Regions from separate parts of the Halobacillus sp. SY10 genome, predicted to be linked through region 2. Evidence: riboswitches for the same ligand, from Rfam matches in the RefSeq annotation. Region 2 holds a riboswitch; the other holds the start of a gene.
The links. A riboswitch is a leader RNA that binds a small molecule or an ion and turns the genes downstream of it on or off. The one in region 2 is predicted to bind S-adenosylmethionine.
Positions count from the first base shown of each region.

Region 1: another riboswitch for S-adenosylmethionine. It lies ahead of ACJA3J_RS11885 (homocysteine S-methyltransferase family protein); the one in region 2 lies ahead of ACJA3J_RS16555 (methionine ABC transporter ATP-binding protein).

Region 1 covers NZ_CP174345.1:2,329,021-2,334,034, forward strand. The annotation lists gene ACJA3J_RS11875 (GNAT family N-acetyltransferase) at 1-400, opposite strand, end outside; gene ACJA3J_RS11880 (SecDF P1 head subdomain-containing protein) at 651-1,022, opposite strand; SAM riboswitch class I at 1,373-1,477, shown strand; gene ACJA3J_RS11885 (homocysteine S-methyltransferase family protein) at 1,672-2,721, shown strand; gene ACJA3J_RS11890 (DUF4257 domain-containing protein) at 3,206-3,535, opposite strand; gene ACJA3J_RS11895 (hypothetical protein) at 3,759-4,037, opposite strand; gene ACJA3J_RS11900 (DUF4367 domain-containing protein) at 4,562-5,014, opposite strand, start outside.
Region 2 covers NZ_CP174345.1:3,225,307-3,230,320, reverse strand. The annotation lists gene gcvH (glycine cleavage system protein GcvH) at 47-430, shown strand; gene ACJA3J_RS16570 (toprim domain-containing protein) at 553-900, shown strand; gene ACJA3J_RS16565 (thioredoxin family protein) at 905-1,222, shown strand; gene ACJA3J_RS16560 (TlpA family protein disulfide reductase) at 1,363-1,785, opposite strand; SAM riboswitch class I at 1,877-1,982, shown strand; SAM riboswitch class I at 2,211-2,319, shown strand; gene ACJA3J_RS16555 (methionine ABC transporter ATP-binding protein) at 2,400-3,425, shown strand; gene ACJA3J_RS16550 (methionine ABC transporter permease) at 3,418-4,086, shown strand; gene ACJA3J_RS16545 (MetQ/NlpA family ABC transporter substrate-binding protein) at 4,113-4,970, shown strand.

The sequences.
Region 1 (5,014 bases), 900 kb from region 2:
TGTGGTCTTTCCTATGACTTCTCTCCAACTTATAAATGTTCTGATTTGATTTCTGCATGCTGCGATGTTCAAATACTCTCTCTATCGTCTTCTCCCATCTGGGATGATGGCCAATAGCAATAAAATTGTTTATCTTCAGCTTCCTCGCTTCTGGAAAAATCACCTGATCGATAAAATCATTGATATGGTTATTAAACCTCTCATTTTCTTCATCTCCTATAAAGAAAAAACCATCATGATTCCCCAACCAGATCAGTCCTGTGTTAGGAGAAGTGGTATCATCTACAAAAATCCGACCTGGGTTATTCCCTTCAATTACCGCTTTAACTTCTACATGTCCCTCTTCATTTATTAACTTTGTGCATTTAAAGAATTCGGTTTTATCAAGTTCACCAATCATTTTTGACTCTCCCATCGGAATGACATGATTCATTCAATGATCCCAGCCTCTCACAACATTTCTTGTTAAATATCAAAATATGTAGTTGTAGTAACCCCAAATTTACTAGGTCAGCATGAAAACATAACCGTTGCCATTGAACATCACTTTGACTGCGACTCATCATTGGGTCAACCTCTATACGGAATTCATAAAAGCTTTAAAAATGGAAGGCCATACCTATGACCTTCCATTCAATTCTAGTTAGAGACTATTGGTTGATAAAATCTACAAATTGCTCTGCTTCTTCTCTCGTATAATCACCAGCAATTTGCATGGAATCACGATCGATGACTTTTCGAATAGTTGGAGAGGCTATTTTCTCATCTCCTAAATAAATATACACCTTCTCATGGAGGTGATTCTCTGTCATCTCTTTAGGTGTATCACTATTCTTAAAGTTTACATTCACAAGTACACGGTTTTGACCCTCTTGAATACTTGCTTCTTCAAAATCCGAGGAAGACACCAGAACATTTCCTTCCTGATCTTGAATGGATACATCGTTGAACTCGAGATTGACATTTTGCTGACAACCAATGAGCAGAAAAAGCGCTGCCAATGCTGACACAATCAGCTTCATTCTATCCCTCCCTTCATAATAGGATCGTTCCGGAATTCTAGTTATCTATACGGATGGTTCTGGGTAAAGTTTCAAACAAAGTATAAAAATTACAGACATTTCTGCTCCTCTTGCTCTATCCGACGATTCTAAATGGAAATTTCGTTTTTGTCTTGCAGGCAATTTCAGAAAAATTCAACCAAACTTTTTCTGAAAATTCCATTGATTCTTACTTCATTTTCCTGTATTGTAAATCGCAAGCGAAATATTAAAATCTAATTTTCAACATGAATGTTCAATTGGGTCCCTGATCGAGGCATACGTCTTTCGTAAAGGGCGCAACTGTTTTTCTAAAAACTACATAAGAATAAAACTTATCCAGAGAGGTGTAGGGACTGGCCCTTTGATACCTCAGCAACCAGCCATTGGCACGGTGCTAACTCCAGAAGGTAGTAGTGATACCTTGAAGATAAGGAGACTCTTTATACATAAAGGACCCCCTTATCCAAGGAGGTCCTTTATTTTTTTGAAGAAGAATGACCGTGGGGCGCAATAGGATTCAAACAATTCCAGCCCATACCAGATTGAAAGTCAGCGTGTCTCTGTAAAAAGGGCATTAGCTTTCTTATAAATGAATGACTCTTAATAAAAGGAAAGGTTGTGGAATGAAATGAAACGATCATTAGAACAAAGATTACAGGATGGACCCGTTATTTGTGGAGAAGGCTACTTATTTGAATTGGAGCGCCGCGGCTATTTACAGGCCGGATCCTTTGTACCTGAAGTAGCCCTGGATAACCCCCAGGCACTAAAACAGACGTATCGTGACTATATGCTTGCAGGCTCCGACGTCGTCTTAGCCTTTACCTATAACGGCCACCGCGAAAAAATGAGAATCATTGGCAAAGAGGATTTGTTAGAGCCGCTTAACCGTCAGGCCATCCGTCTAGCCAAAGAGGTTGCCGAGGAACACCCTGAGGAGGAAGCACTCGTAGCTGGGAACGTTTCCAACACGAACCTGTTCAACCCGGATGATCCGGAAGCAGTTGAAAAAACGAGAAGCATGTTTGCGGAGATGATCGGCTGGTGTAAGGAAGAAGGCGTAGACTTTGTGAACGGCGAAACCTTCTATTACTATGAAGAAGCACTGATTGCTCTCGAAGAAATCCAAAAACAAGATCTCCCTGCTGTAATCACATTCGGTCTGATGGGCGAAAACATTCTGCGAGATGGCTACGAAGTAGAAGAAGCCTGCCGCTTATTAGAAGAAAAAGGCGCTCTTGTAGTAGGGATGAATTGCTTCCGCGGACCAGCGACAATGCAGCCGTATGTAGAGAAAATCCGTAATACGGTGGACGGCTATGTAGGTGCTCTTCCCATTCCTTACCGCACGACGGAAGAACACCCTACCTTCTTCAACCTTCCGGACGGAGGCTGTGCTTGTACACTTCCAACGGAAACAACGTTCCCAACGTCCCTGGATCCGCTCTACACGAACCGGTATGAGCTTGCTGAGTGGGCTAAAGAAGCGCACAGCATTGGTGTAAACTACCTCGGACTCTGCTGTGGAGCTTCTCCGGCTATGCTTCGTGAAGTAGCAGAAACCGTCGGCCGTACAGCCGTTAACTCCACGTATTCTCCGGATATGAAAAAACACTTCCTGTTCGGCAGTGACGACACGCTGCAGGATCACATTACAAATTATAAGACGAAAGCATAACTCAAACGCCTGTCCCAAAATAAGGACAGGCGTTATTCATAGATTTTTTCGAACGTGGCAGGTATCGGGATCTTTTATTGAAATAATCGAAATCAAGATAGACCAGTGATCCCTCCTATACTCTGGATTTAGAGTCATATTCAGGGTAGTCACTATACTTATGTAATAAGGATGATTGCTCTTTTATGCAATAGGTAAGTGCTTGAAGTTACCGCCGGACTTTTCGCCTGCTGCAGCCAAGGGAAAACCTCTTATTACTCCTACACTACGAACCTAAACTAATCTAAGCTCTGTTCTTTGGGGAATATTCACATACGATTCAACAAAAATAATGATACGAGGAATTAAGGCAGTTTATACAAATTGGTTCAAAATACCACTTGAAGAGGAAAAGGAGAGGGTTTTGGAGTATGAGTAGATAAAGAAAAGGATTCGAGAGGAAAGCAATTTTAAAGAAAAAAGTAAGGATTGGAATAGTAAAAATCTATTTAATTCGCTGATTGATACGATCCAATCCTTCTACTTTCGCTTTTTCTACATTCAATTCCCTTTTTAATAAAACATTTTCTGCTGTCATCCCTGCTAATATAGAAACTCCAATAAGCGTTCTTAATGCGTCTGGCTCAGAGATTATATAGGTAACGGCGAAAACTGAAGCTGCCGCCCCAATAAGGAAGTCAGCCAGGAATCCTAAATAAATCCCCTTGGGACGGGCTCTTTTTTTAGGGAAGATCAACACTTTTCCATTTCTCATTAAATGAGAGACAATGCCTGTCATCCCTCCAATACACCCAGCAAGAATTAGCGTATTCATAAGAAATTTTCCCCCTAGACTAAAAAAGCGGCTGTTGGTAGAAACTTAGAAACATACGCTACTATGCACTAAATCCTCAACCAAGCTCGCCGCTCCGTTTAAGTCTGTTATTTTTTTAAAAACAAATGTGCTACTATAATGAACACCTTAGCTACAGTTTACACTATTATTATCAGAAAATAAATACTATTTTTCAAAAAAATGTCTGCAATAACAACTTATGTCAGCTTAGACGATGGATTTTATTTAACCATTCATGGATCTGATCTTCATAATACTTGACTTCCTTTTTCGATGTAGAATCAACTAAATCCTTTCTTAATTGTTGATATTCTTCCAATTGGGGCTTCGTTATGGGTAGCTCATCGGTTGATTGAAGATTGTCTAAGTACATTTGGATTTCTCCAAAATAATAGCGGCTTTCCTCTATCGATACAGCATTTTTTAAGGATTTCATAAGATCGTCATAGGTTTCTTTTTCTTTTTCGTTCATCATAATCAATCGTCGGCACCTCCTCTGGATTTTACTGCACGGGCGCATAACACTGAAAAGAAAATACTACGAAAAAGCAAGATTACCTTCTAAAACTAAATGTATTTTGTCATGAACACCGATTTATACTTCATACCCATTATACAAGATTTTCTAACGGATATTGTTAGTCCCTTACAAATTTTCTCACCTTTTAAATAACAAGCTGTGAATTCAAATGAATAAAAAATAAGACTTCCCTAATAAGGAAAATGAACCATATATAGAATGTTACTTTTAAATGTGTCCCCACCCTTACCCGTATTTTGTATGTAATAGAGATTCACCATATAAATGACAGGCAATTCAGTGTCCATATTTCTTTGGACATCCATGCGTTACGAACTTTTTTCTGTTTAGCTTTAATCTAACGTCTCCGTTTATTTTAGACTACAAAAGGAAAAATCCACTCCCTTGAATGAAAGGAGTGGATTTACTACATGAGAAAAATTCTTCGTTAACTCAACAGTTCTTTAACAGTATAGTAGCATTCCTTATTTAAAAGACTCCGCCACTTTGATCAGATCATCTTTTGATAAGCCGTCTACATTCCCTTTCAATTCATACATAATCGACTCATCTTTCCAAATCAACCGTTGAGTCTCGCCTTCATTCCCAGCATATTGCCCCGTTTGGTCACCGATCGATACCTCTTCTGTCTCTATATCCTGAGAGGAGATTTCGGCATCTTTAACAGTCATCAATTCCATCGTTTCATTCGTTTCAGCATGAAAGATGAAGATTAGTACGGTATCCTTTTGCTCCATAACTCCAGCTTCTATTTCTACACCGTCTACTTCAAAAGGCATGATCGTCGGATACTTAGGCTGATAGGCTTCATCCTCAGTCCGACTCACTAACTTGGAACGATCGTATTCGAATAGTCCATCTTCTGTTTCAACGGCCTTATCGAAAGCGTGCAATAGTGTTTGAATGTCATTGTAGTG
Region 2 (5,014 bases):
TTTATATTGGTTGTTGAACTATAATTATTATTTGGAGGTAATTGAAATGAGCGTACCTAAAGATCTGCGTTATTCTGAAGAACACGAATGGGTGAAAGAAGAAGGGGAAAAAGTAAGAGTCGGCATTACTGAATTCGCGCAATCAGAACTTGGGGATATCGTATTCGTAGAACTTCCTGAAGTCGGGGATGAACTAGAAGCGGATGAGCCATTTGGCAGCGTAGAATCTGTGAAGACTGTCTCTGAACTTTATGCCCCTCTTAGTGGTAAAGTTGTGGAAGTAAACGAAGACCTGGAAGACAGTCCAGAGTTTGTCAATGAATCTCCTTACGATAAAGCTTGGATGGTTGTTGTTGAGCCAAGTAACAACTCTCAAATCAACGACTTGATGACCCCGGAAGAATATGAAGCAATGATCGATGAAGACTAAGGATAGTGCATTGGACAGGCAGGGCTTTAAGAAACCTTGTCTGACATGATCACGTTTGATCTTAATCATGTTCAGACCATGCCTGATTGGCATGGTCTGTTTCTATATAGTAGGTGATGAAGATGGATGGAGAACGAATCGTCATTGTTGAAGGAATTACAGATAAGAAGAAGTTGAATAAAGTTCTTGATGAAGAGATTGAAATCATCTGCACCCATGGTACTTTAGGAATCGAGCGGATGGAAGAAATGATTTTTGATCATAACTTAGATGATCGGACCGTGTATATTCTAGTGGATGAAGATGACTCTGGCTACAAATTAAGAAAACAATTGATGGAAGAGCTTCCTCACGCTGAGCATATCTACATAGATAAGGCTTTCAGGGAAGTAGCAGCTACGCCGGAACCTGAATTGGCAAGAGCCTTACTCAGTAGACATTTCAATGTAAAGTCGATCTATTTAATATAGGAGGATGGCTGTGGAGGAAATAAAAACAACAGAAGTAAAGAAGTTCTTCGAATCTCCACAAACGACCCTCACCTTCGTTCATAGCCCTTTTTGTGCAACTTGTCACCTAGCGCGTCAAATGCTCACAACACTGGAGTCTGTATTTGATCGAGAAGTTTTTAAGGAAATGAATGCTTCTCTGCACCCTAAATGGATGCAGCATTTTAAGATTAAAAGTGTTCCATGTCTGCTGGTTACGAGGGGCGGGGAGGTAGAGGAAAAGATTTATGCTTTTCATTCTGTCTCCTATATGTATGAGAAAGTGGTGGGTTTTGTTGAATAGTGTATGTATTTCCCAGGAAATGACCACTACTGTAGAATTTAAAAATTCTCTAAAAAACTTATATGTAATGTGGAAGAGTTCGATAATGAAAAAGACAGCAAAGACTTTCCGGAGTCTTTGCTGTCTTTTTGTTATGAATATCATACGATTTCTCCTAATTTGCTTACAATATCTAAAAAGGAGGACTGATCGCCAAAATTCGCATGGATCTCTCCTTGTTGATTAATGATGATGGTGGAAGGAACGCCATCACAATTGTACAAGTCATAGACGTATCGTCCTTCGTCAGAAAGAGTTGGTTGTGTTAAAAACTTTTCCTTGAATTCGATGCCTTCCTCAATTTTCCGTTCCCTTCCAGTTACATTGATCGTCATCATTTTTACTTTGTCATGGTCCATCGTTTTGAAAAGTTGTTCTTTCATAGGTAAGTCTTTCCCACAATCTGGACACCAGGAAGCCCAGAAGGTCAAGACAATAACTTTCCCTAAGTCCTCTTCAAGTTTATAAATGGAAGAGTGGTTGTGGATGTAAGGTAGTTCAAATAAAGGGGCTTGTTTACTCAATGTCATTCTCCTTTTTATCAGGCGAAGGTTATGGATTGACGCTTATATATTTCCCATGCTAACATAATTATTAATTTCATATCGACATCTTCACTTATCCAGAGTGGCGGAGGGACTGGCCCGACGATGCCCGGCAACCGGCAGGTAAACTGCACGGTGCTAAATCCTGCGAAGTCTTTGACTTTGATAGATGAGAAATGTAAAAGCGATGAATCTCTTCTATTAAAGAAGGGATTTTTTTATTGTGTCAATCGAGTGAATATTCGATGTTTTTGTATGGAAGATGTAATCATTTCTTTAGTTTTGATCGACTTTATTTTTCTGAACAATCTGTTTATGAGTTGACACAAAATTCTTACGGTGCTACAATCCATTATTGTACTACTTAAACGAATTAAAGCGATAGTAATTTAATAAATTAAAATCTCTTATCCAGAGTGGCGGAGGGACTGGCCCGATGATGCCCGGCAACCGGCAACACTGTTTTGCTCAGGTGCCAATTCCTGCAAAGTATTAAGCTTTGACAGATGAGAGAACAGATTTTTAGGTATGATTAAAAAAGCCACTCTGTTCTCATTACAGAGTGGCTTTTTTTGAAGTGGAGGGAAAGCAGCATGATTACAATTAAAGGACTATCAAAGATATTCCACACGAAAGATCAGGATGTACGAGCAGTGGATGATTTAAGTCTTAATATTAACAAAGGGGAAATTTATGGAGTGATCGGATATAGTGGGGCCGGTAAAAGTACATTTATTCGCTTACTGAACCGTTTGGAAGATCCCACAGAAGGAAGCATTCTTGTCGATGAGCAGGAACTTACTTCATTAAGCAAAGGAAAATTAAGGTTGGCCAGACAAGAAATAGGAATGATTTTCCAGCATTTCAATTTACTTTGGTCACGTACCGTTCATGATAATATCGCTTTTCCACTGGAAATTGCCGGGATCCCTAAAGCAGAAAGGCAAAAACGTGTCGATGAATTAATTGAATTGGTCGGGTTGAAAGGCCGGGGAGGTTCTTATCCATCCCAATTGAGCGGTGGACAAAAGCAAAGAGTGGGAATAGCCAGAGCGCTTGCAAACAATCCGAAAGTTCTTTTATGTGATGAGGCCACATCCGCGTTGGACCCTGAGACCACGGATTCGATTCTTGATCTTCTTGTGGATATTAACGAAAAGCTTGGCCTTACAATCGTTCTGATCACACATGAAATGCACGTCATTCGCAAAATCTGTCATCAGGTGGCGGTTATGGAAGAAGGTAAAATTGTTGAACAAGGGGAAGTGTTGGACGTTTTTCTTCATCCTCAAAAACCAGTCACGAAGAAGTTTGTGGATCAAGTGATGGGAGATCCAGAAAAAGAAACCTCCTTGCAATTGATCAAAGATAATTACCGGTCTGGAGAAATTATACGCCTTCACTTTGTCGGAGAAAGTACAAATCAGGCACTGATCAGTGATTTATCAAGGAAGTTTGAATTAGACGTCAACATTCTACATGGAAAGATTACCCAAACACAAAAGGGTGCATATGGAACAATGTTTGTTCAATTTGATGGAGACGAAAAAGAAGTCGAGCGTGCCATTGAATATATTGAATCAACATCTGTTGAAGTGGAGGTGAATCCACATGTTTAATGAATGGTTCCCGAACGTAAGAATGGAAGACATGATTACAGCTACAAATGAAACCTTGTATATGACGCTGGTTTCTGTCGCTGGGACATTCGTTTTAGGTTTGCTTTTGGGTCTTCTCCTTTATTTGACCGGACCTGGGGGTCTTTGGGAGAACAAAACGTTGAATTGGATTACTGCTTCCATTGTTAACATATTCAGAGCAATTCCGTTTATTATTCTCATTTTATTATTGTTCCCGTTTACTGATTTTCTGCTGGGCACCATTCGAGGGCCACAAGCAGCATTGCCTGCCCTGATTATTGGTGGAGCGCCATTCTATGCCCGGTTGGTGGAAATTGCATTGAAAGAAGTCGATAAAGGTGTCGTGGAAGCAGCAAAATCTATGGGAGCTAAATACTCGACCATCATTTTTAAAGTATTGCTTCCGGAATCGATGCCAGCTCTCATATCTGGGATAACCGTAACAGCTATCGCATTGATTGGATACACCGCCGTAGCCGGTGCAATCGGATCTGGCGGTCTTGGCGATTTCGCTTATTTTTATGGGTTCCAAAGAAGTAACTTTGATGTTGTATTCATTTGTACTATTTTAATCATTTTAATTGTGTTTATTTTCCAATTCATCGGAGATGCCATCTCACGAAAATTGGATAAAAGATAAAATAAATAAAAGGGAGAGAATGAATAATGAAAAAACTATGGACGAGTTTAATCGCTGTATTGCTTATCCTTGTTCTCGCAGCTTGCGGGTCATCGAATGAGGAAGAAAATGCATCAGGATCTGAAGGTGAAGAAGGTGGAACAAAGGAGATTAAGGTAGGAGCTACCAGTGTTCCACATGCTGAAGTTCTCGAGAAAGCAAAACCTATGCTTGAAGAAGAAGGAATCACATTAAAGATTGAAGAATATCAGGATTACATTTTACCGAACCAAGATTTAGATGAAGGTCGTATTGACGCTAACTACTTCCAAACGATCCCTTATATGGAGACCCAAGAGGAAGAGAAAGGGTATGACTTTGCAAATCTTGGTGGGATCCATATTGAGCCTATCGGAGTTTATTCTCAAAAATATGAAAACCTGGAAGAAGTTGAAGAAGGTACGCAGCTAGTCATGAGTCGTTCTGTATCCACTCATGGTCGAGTCCTTTCGCTCTTAGAGAAAGAGGGACTAATCAAATTGGATGAAAGTGTGGATAAAGTGGATGCTACTGTACAGGATATTGTAGAAAATCCTAAAAACATCGAATTTGATACGGGAGTAGATGCAGCTAACCTTCCACAAGTTTACCAACGTGAAGAAAACGTGCTTGTAGCGATTAATACAAACTATGCTATTGAGGCTGGCCTGTCTCCCAGCGAAGATTCAATTATTCTCGAGGAGTCTGACTCTCCTTATGTGAACGTCGTTGCTGCTAATAGTGAAGATAAAGACAATGAAGCGTTAAATACGCTTGTAGAAGTTCTTCGTTCTGAAGAGATCGTAAACTTCATCAAAGAAGAATATGACGGTGCTGTTGTACCGGTCTCAAGCGATGCTGAATGACGGATAAAATAAGTGACTGCGGTTTATACTAACCGCAGTCACTT